Regions from separate parts of the Roseibium sp. LAB1 genome, predicted to be linked through region 1. Evidence: predicted binding sites of a transcription regulator. Region 1 holds the regulator's gene; the other holds the start of a gene.
What was found. Region 1 encodes HrcA, which represses chaperone genes, less so after heat shock. Its sites were predicted from a motif close to GTTAGCACTCNCNNNNNGNGAGTGCTAAC; they were not measured.

Region 1 (4,419 bases):
GGCAGGCCCGAAGCCTTGGCCGCGGCGTGGGCCTTGATGCCTGCGTTTTCCTCGAACGTGACACCTGTCTCGTCCGGTTCCGGCAGGTCCAGATCTCCCGCGGAGATCACTTCGAAGCCGTAAGGCTGAAGCAGTTCGTTGATCTCGCGGATCTTGCCCTTGTTGTGGCTTGCGACAACCAGTTTGCCCGGTTCCAGCTTGCGGTGGCTCATGGTTTGGCGCCCTTAGAGAATGGCCATTTTCTGAAGATCGACGAGCTTGCCGATGCCCAGCTTGGCAAGGCCCAGAAGCTTGCCGAATTCCTCTTCGGAGAACGGTGCGCCTTCCGCCGTGCCCTGGATCTCGACGATGCCGCCGGAGCCGGTCAGGACGAAGTTGGCATCCGTTTCGGCGGTGCTGTCCTCGGCGTAGTCGAGATCGAGAACCGGTGCGCCTTCGTAGATGCCGCAGGAAATGGCGGCGATATGATCCTTCAGGACCTCGCCAGACACCATGTCACGGGCTTTCATCCACTCGATGCAGTCGCGCAGGGCGACCCAGGCACCGGTGATGGCTGCCGTACGGGTGCCGCCATCGGCCTGGATGACGTCGCAATCGACCGTGATCTGGTTCTCGCCGAGCGCTTCCAGGCTGACAACGGCACGCAGGGAGCGGCCGATCAGGCGCTGGATTTCCTGCGTCCGGCCAGACTGCTTGCCGGCGCTGGCTTCGCGGCGCATGCGATCGCCCGTGGCGCGTGGCAGCATGCCATATTCAGCCGTCACCCAGCCGCGGTTCTGTCCGCGCAACCAGGGCGGAACCCGCTCTTCCAGGCTGGCGGTGCACAATACGTGGGTGTCGCCGAACTTGACGAGGCAAGACCCCTCGGCATGTTTGGAGACCCCGCGCTCCAGCGTGACCGCACGGAGTTCATCGGCTGCGCGTTTGGACGGACGCATGCATATCCCTTTCGACTTTCTTTCCGGAAAAACCGCCGTTTCTCCAGTATATTCGTTGAGGCCTTGTAGACCCCAACTTCCTCCGTCGTAAAGGCCTTGCGTTGTGATACTTCACGCAAGACCCCTTTTGCGCCTATATCTCTTCATGAAATCCCGGTCGACCCGGTGAGCGGTCACATTCGGAGAACAAGCCTTGAGCCTCAGCGACCTCGACAAGAGATCCCGTGAAATCTTCCGTTCGATCGTGGAAACATATCTGGAGACCGGCGAACCTGTCGGATCCCGGAATGTTTCGCGCAAACTCGGCATTTCCCTGTCGCCTGCCTCGGTCCGCAACGTGATGTCGGATCTGGAACATCTGGGTCTCCTGCATTCGCCCCATACCAGCGCCGGCAGGCTACCGACCGAAATCGGGCTGCGCTTCTTCGTCGATGCGCTGCTGGAAGTGGGTGACCTGACCCAGGACGAACGCCGGGCGATCGATGCCCAGGTGCGGGCATCGCAGAAAGCCAATTCCGCCGAACAGGTACTGACGGAAGCCAGCCAGATGCTGTCCGGTCTTTCCATGGGTGCCGGCGTGGTTCTGACCCACAAGTCGGACATGCGCCTGAAACACATCGAATTCGTGCGCATCGAACCGCTGAAGGCCTTGGCGATCCTTGTGAGCGAAGACGGGTCCGTTGAAAACCGCGTGGTCGATCTGCCGGGCGACCTGCCGTCCTCGGCGCTGGTGGAAGCCGGCAATTACCTGAATGCCCAGATCAAGGGGCGGACCTTGTCTGAAATCCGTTCCGAACTGGAAAAGGTGCGCGACGCGGATCAGGCTGAACTCGATCTCCTGAGCCAGAAGGTCATTGATGCGGGTCTTGCGGTCTGGGGTGGTGAAAGCGCCACCGATCCGGGCACGCTGATCGTACGGGGCCGGTCCAACCTCCTGACCGACCTCGACGCGGTCGAGGATCTGGAGCGCATCCGCCTGCTGTTCGACGACCTTGAAAGCAAGAAGGACCTGATCCAATTGCTGGGTCTCGCCGAAAAGGGCGACGGCGTGCGCATCTTCATCGGGTCGGAGAACAACCTGTTCTCGCTATCCGGATCTTCCCTGGTGGTGTCGCCCTACAGGGACAGCAACCAGCGCATTGTCGGCGTTCTCGGCGTCATCGGCCCGACCCGGCTGAACTACGCCCGGGTGATCCCGATGGTCGATTACACGGCCCGGCTGGTCAGCCGGATCCTCGGATAAGCGCGCAGGCGTCCGGTTTCTCCAGGCCGGCGAGGGCTTGACCTGCCGCCCGCTCCACCCCCATCTGTACCCGACACCCGCCAGACAGGATCCGACATGCTTTCGCCAGCCGAACTGGAACGCTACGCCCGCCACATCGTGCTGCAGGAAATCGGCGGCGCGGGCCAGCAGAAGCTTAAGAATGCCCGCGTGCTGGTGATCGGCGCCGGCGGCCTCGGTGCGCCGGTGCTGCAATATCTGGCGGCTGCCGGTGTCGGCACGCTCGGTGTTGCCGACGACGACACGGTCTCGCTCTCCAACCTGCAACGGCAGGTAATCCATGATACCGACCAGCTTGGCGAGCCGAAGGTGGCCAGCGCGGCGGAGGCAATCGCGCGGCTGAACCCCAATGTGAAGGTTGAGCCGTACCCGACCCGCCTTGCCGGCCACAATGCCATGCAGCTCATTTCCCGCTACGATCTGGTGGTGGACGGATCGGACAATTTCGACACCCGCTACCTTGCTTCCGATGCCTGCTTCTTTGCGCAAAAGCCGCTGGTGACGGCAGCGGTCGGCCAGTTCGACGGGTCGCTGACCACCTTGAAGCCCTATGAAACCGGTGCGGACGGCGCGCCCAACCCGACCTATCGCTGCCTGTTCCCGAAAAAGCCGCGTGACGGCCTGCTGCCGACCTGTGCCCAGGCAGGTATCCTGGGTGCGCTGACGGGCATCATCGGTGCCATGCAGGCAATGGAAGTGCTGAAGGAACTGACAGGGACCGGCGAGGGGCTTGTCGGCCGGATGATCCTGTTCGACGCCAGAACCGTGCGCATGGAAACCATCCGCTACAAGCGCTCCGCGAAAAACCCGCTCAACGGTGACACTCCGAAAAGCTGGGCGGAGCTGCTGGAGGAGGCGTGAGGATTTCCTCCATGGCTGCCCCCGCCAAGCGGGAGCCTGGAACATTTCAATATCCGCCAGAGGTTAAACGCCCCCTTCCAGGGCGGGCCCAATAGTCCCGGCTCCCTGCTGCACTGGGGACGGGATGACAATGGTGTGCATTGTTGGCACGGGTCCAGGTGTCAAAAGGTCAAACAAAAACCCGCGCCGGTTGCCCGGCGCGGGTTTTGTGAAACACTAGAAACGTGCGACCTTAGTTCGGCTTCTGCTCGCCGGCCTGCTGAGTGGCAGCCTGCTGGGCCATGTTCTGGCGGTAGAGCTGGGCGAAGTCGATCGGGTCGAGCATCAGCGGCGGGAAGCCGCCGTTGCGGGTGGCTTCGGAAAGGATGTTGCGTGCGAACGGGAAGATCATGCGCGGGCATTCGATCATCACGAACGGGTGCATGTGCTCTTTCGGCACGCCGGTGATCTTGAAGAGACCTGCGTAGACCAGCTCGACGTTGAACATCACCATGTCCGGGCGCTCGGCCTTGGCGGTCAGGGTCAGGACAACTTCGAACTGGTCGTCGCTGATCTGCTGGGCACCGACGTTGACGTTGATGTCGAGCTTCGGCTGGTCGCCCTGCGCCAGGGCGCGCGGCGCATTCGGGTTTTCAAAAGACAGGTCCTTGATGTACTGGCCAAGGATGTGCATGCCCGGCGCAGCTGCGCTTTCCGCCTGCGGCTGAGCGCCGCCGTCATTGGTGTCGGTCATCATCTCATTCCGTTGCGCGGTGCTGATCTGAAATGAAGAGCTATAAAATCCCTCCGGCTGGCCGCCGGCCCGCGTGATCCGGACAACCGTGTTAGCGGGTGGCTACCACTTACGCCTTGTCGGCACAAGAGCCCCGGCCTTGCCAGCCGCCTGAATCCGCTTCAAAAGGGGGAAGTAGCCGTTCCCCAAGAAGTTCAGATGCACGAACAACCGACATCCAATATCACCCTGCCGCACCGGCGCCTGAAACTCGACACGCTGGTCCGCCTGCGCTGGCTTGCCGTGGGTGGCCAGTCGGCGGCCTTGCTGGTGGTTCATGTGGGTCTCGGCTACCCCATGCCGGCGGGGCCCGCCTTTGCCATGGTGGCGCTGTCCGCCTGGCTGAACATCTTTCTGAAGATCCGCTGGCCCTCGGCCATGCGCCTGTCGGAACGCGCCGCAACCCTGCAGCTTGCCTACGACATTCTGCAGATGAGCGGGCTCTTGTTCCTGACCGGCGGCCTCGGCAATCCGTTTGCGTTCCTGCTGATGGCTCCGGTCATGGTGTCCGCAACCGGCTTGTCGGCACGCTACACCATCATCCTCGGCATTCTGGCCACGGCCTG
Region 2 (4,419 bases), on a different contig from region 1:
TCATCATCGCGGTTTCCGCCAAGGGGTCCGTCTCCCGCGCCGTCAGCGCCATGCGCGCCGGTGCTCATGATTTCCTGACCAAACCCTTCTCCCTGGACGCGCTTGCTTCCAAGATCTCCTTCCAGTTGAAACAGCGCCGGCCCGTCCAGCAGCAAGCACCCGCAGCCTCCCAGAACGTGCAACCTTCCGTTTCGTCGCAGGAGCTTTCCGTGCCTCCGGTCCGGATGGCTTCCGTCAGAACGCAATCCTCCGGGATGAACCGGCTTGTAGGCAACTCTGCCCAGATGCGCGACATTCACGACCAGATCGGTCGCATGGCGCCGTCGCAGGCTCCGGTCTTCATCACAGGTGAATCGGGAACGGGCAAGGAACTGTGCGCCACGGCGGTGCACGACCTGTCCGAACGCCGCTCCAACCGCTTCGTGACGCTGAATTGCGCCGCCATTCCGCGGGACCTGATCGAAAGTGAGATCTTCGGATATGTCCGCGGCGCCTTTACCGGTGCAGCCGACAACCGGGTGGGCGCAGCCGAACAGGCCGACGGCGGCACGCTGTTCCTGGACGAGATCGGCGAGATGGACCTTCTGCTGCAGAGCAAGCTGCTGCGCTTCCTGCAGACGGGCACCTTTCAGCGCCTGGGTGATACACATACCCGCAAGGTGGACGCGCGCATCATCTGCGCCACCAACCGGAATCCGGTTCAGGAAATTTCCGCCGGCCGCTTCCGCGAGGACCTTTACTACCGCCTGCACGTACTGCCGATCCATCTTCCGCCGCTCAGGGAGCGCCGGGACGATATCCTGCCGCTGGCCGAAACCTTCCTCGAACGCTATTCGGCGGAAGAGCGGCGCGGTTTCAGAGGGTTCGACGCAGACGCAGAAGCCCGGATCGTTTCCTATTCATGGCCGGGCAATGTTCGCCAACTGGAAAACACAATCCGGCAAATCGTGGTCATGAACGACGGTGCAGCGGTCACCTATGACATGCTGCCGCTGGTCATCCGCGACCAGAGCAGCCGCCCGGGGACCTTGATCGACCTGTCCCGCGAGCGGTCCCGCGCAGCCCCGCCAAGCCGGCCGTTCGGTACCATCGAGCCGCTCTGGGCTCAGGAACGGCGCATCATCGAAGATGCTCTTGATGCGTTCGATGGCAATATCGCCATGGCCGCCGCTGCTCTCGAGATCAGTCCTTCGACCATCTACCGCAAGCGCCAGTCCTGGATGGCCCGCAGCATGTGAGCAAGGAGGCCGGCGATGCGTTCACCGCAATCCGGTTTTCTTCTTTCGCGGATAACGTGCAGAGCCCCGTGAAAACCGGCGTTTACCGCGCCGCACACATTGTCTTGTTTAATCGGACAAGTCGGTCTATATCGGCAAAATCGCTGAAAACGACAAGATTTAAAGGCGTGCGGGGATAATGATGATGCTGGTGGGAAGTCGTGCTTCGAGGCAGATGCTGTCTGCTGTTCTGATCGCAACCGGAATGTCTGCAGGGCTGATGTCCGCGCAGGCGCAATCCCCCACCAGTCCTCCGGAAGCTTTCCAGAACGCGCTTGCCGCCCTTGATGAGGCATGGACTGCAGCCGGGCTTTCCTTCACGGTCGCGACCTTCTCTTCCAGTCCCGGCACCGGCTACGGTCAATATACACCGCGCAGCGATGCCGTCTTTGCAGATGGCGAGGCTCTTACTGTCTATGCGGAACCGGTCGGTTACGCCTTTCAGGAATCCGATGGCGGTTTTGCCTATGAGTTGACGGCGGACTACAAGCTGCTGACCAAGTCCGGCCAGGTGCTGGCGGAACAGGAAAACTTTGCGACCTTCGCCGGCAGCGGCCGCTCCAAGCAGCGGGAATTGTCCGCCGCCCTCACCTTCCAGTTCAGCGGCCTGCCGGCCGGTGACTATCAGCTGGAAACCAGTTTTTCGGACAAGGTCGGCGGGGAAACCAGTGCCTTCACGCTGCCGTTCAGCGTCACCGGAAACACCTCCGGCGCAAACTGAGCAATCAGCGCGGCCGGGACGCCGGCTGTGCCTTGAAACCGCCGTTTTGGGAGCCGATGACTTCGGCTTGGGCGGTTCCGCCCCGATTGCGATTAAATTATCGTCACAAAGCATTGACAAGCTGACCACAGCTACATAAATCCATGGCGCTGTTAGCACTCGCTGTTAAGGAGTGCTAATTGGTGACGGGAGGCAATTTCCTTCCGTGCAACGAAACCCAATGTTCATGTCTCGCGCGCTGCCTATTGCGTGGGGCGCGCCCATGAGAGGAAACAGTGTTATGGCATTTCGTCCACTGCACGACCGTGTCGTCGTTCGCCGCGTAGATTCTGAAGCAAAGACTGCTGGCGGCATTATCATTCCGGACACCGCTAAGGAAAAGCCTCAGGAAGGCGAAATCATCGCCATCGGCACCGGCGCCCGCAAGGACAACGGCGAGATCGTACCGCTCGACGTCAAGGCTGGCGACCGCGTTCTGTTCGGCAAGTGGTCCGGCACCGAAGTCAAGATCGACGGTGAAGACCTCCTGATCATGAAGGAATCCGACATCATGGGCGTGATCGCGTAACCACTCGCGAACCGCTTCTGATCTCAATTCAAATTCCAAAATAAGTGAGACGACCACATGTCTTCTAAAGAAGTAAAATTCGGTTCCGACGCTCGCGAGCGCATGCTGCGCGGCGTGGACACTCTCGCAAATGCCGTCAAGGTAACCCTCGGCCCGAAAGGCCGTAACGTCGTTCTCGACAAGTCCTTCGGCGCACCGCGCATCACCAAGGACGGTGTCTCGGTTGCCAAGGAAATCGAACTGGAAGACAAGTTCGAAAACATGGGCGCCCAGATGGTGCGCGAAGTGGCTTCCAAGACCAACGACATCGCTGGCGACGGTACCACCACCGCAACCGTTCTGGCCCAGTCCATCGTCAAGGAAGGCGCCAAGGCTGTTGCAGCCGGCATGAACCCGATGGACCTGAAGCGCGGCGTCGATCTCGCTGCTGCTGAAGCCGTCAAGGCTCTGACCGCTGCCTCCAAGACCATCACCACTTCCGCTGAAGTGGCACAGGTCGGCACGATCTCCGCTAACGGCGACGAGCAGGTCGGCAAGGACATTGCCGAAGCGATGCAGAAAGTCGGCAACGAAGGCGTGATCACCGTCGAGGAAGCAAAGTCCCTCGAAACGGAACTCGAAGTCGTTGAAGGCATGCAGTTCGACCGCGGCTACCTGTCTCCTTACTTCGTCACCAACGCTGACAAGATGATGGCTGACCTGGAAAAGCCGTACATCCTGCTGCACGAAAAGAAGCTCTCCAACCTGCAGGCCATGCTGCCGATCCTGGAAGCTGTTGTTCAGTCTTCCCGTCCGCTGCTGATCATTGCTGAAGACGTCGAAGGCGAAGCACTCGCTACCCTCGTCGTCAACAAGCTGCGTGGCGGCCTGAAGATTGCTGCCGTCAAGGCTCCGGGCTTCGGCGACCGCCGCAAGGCCATGCTGGAAGACATCGCGATCCTGACCGGCGGTACCGTGATCTCCGAAGATCTCGGCATCAAGCTTGAGAACGTGACCCTCGACATGCTCGGCACCGCCGAGAAGGTGTCCATCACCAAGGAAAACACCACCATCGTTGACGGTGCTGGTTCCAAGGACGACATCAACGGCCGCGTTTCCCAGATCAAGGCTCAGATCGAAGAAACCACTTCCGATTACGACCGTGAGAAGCTCCAGGAGCGTCTTGCTAAGCTTGCAGGCGGCGTTGCCGTGATCCGCGTTGGCGGTGCGACCGAAATCGAAGTGAAAGAGAAAAAAGACCGCGTCGACGACGCTCTGAACGCAACCCGCGCTGCCGTTGAAGAAGGCATCGTCCCGGGTGGCGGTACCGCTCTCCTGCGTGCCAAGAAGGCCGTTGAAGGCCTGAAGTCTGACAACGCAGACATCGCAGCCGGTATCAAGATCGTCCTGCGCGCTCTGGAAGCTCCGATCCGTCAGATCGCTGAAAACGCTGGTGTCGAAGGCTCCATCGTTGTTGGCAAGATCCAGGAAAACGACGATCCGTCCTTCGGCTTCAACGCTCAGACCGAACAGTTCGTCAACATGATCGAAGCTGGCATCATCGACCCGACCAAGGTTGTCCGTACTGCTCTGCAGGACGCAGCTTCCGTCGCTGGTCTGCTGATCACCACCGAAGCCATGGTTGCCGAACTGCCGAAGAAAGACGCTCCGGCAATGCCGGGTGGCGACATGGGCGGTATGGGCGGCATGGGCTTCTAAGAAGCCCAAAGCTCAAAAGCTTTATCGAAAGGGCGGTCTTCGGACCGCCCTTTTTGTTTGCCGCCCATCATTTAGGTTTGTGCCGCGATGCGGCACGGGGAGCGGCATGGACATCCAAGAAGCCCAAAGCTCAAAAGCTTTATCGAAAGGGCGGT

Region 2: a site for HrcA is predicted at 2,150-2,178, ahead of groES (co-chaperone GroES). Genes of this name have one in related genera too.

What each region holds. Positions count from the first base shown of each region.
Region 1 is NZ_BAAGIB010000003.1:124,460-128,878, forward strand. It holds gene rdgB (RdgB/HAM1 family non-canonical purine NTP pyrophosphatase) at 1-212, opposite strand, end outside; gene rph (ribonuclease PH) at 225-938, opposite strand; gene hrcA (heat-inducible transcriptional repressor HrcA) at 1,132-2,181, shown strand; gene ACYQ54_RS18460 (HesA/MoeB/ThiF family protein) at 2,278-3,081, shown strand; gene secB (protein-export chaperone SecB) at 3,314-3,814, opposite strand; gene ACYQ54_RS18470 (ActS/PrrB/RegB family redox-sensitive histidine kinase) at 4,013-4,419, shown strand, end outside.
Region 2 is NZ_BAAGIB010000002.1:1,099,021-1,103,439, forward strand. It holds gene ACYQ54_RS14955 (sigma-54-dependent transcriptional regulator) at 1-1,238, shown strand, start outside; gene ACYQ54_RS14960 (hypothetical protein) at 1,423-1,998, shown strand; gene groES (co-chaperone GroES) at 2,279-2,566, shown strand; gene groL (chaperonin GroEL) at 2,624-4,264, shown strand.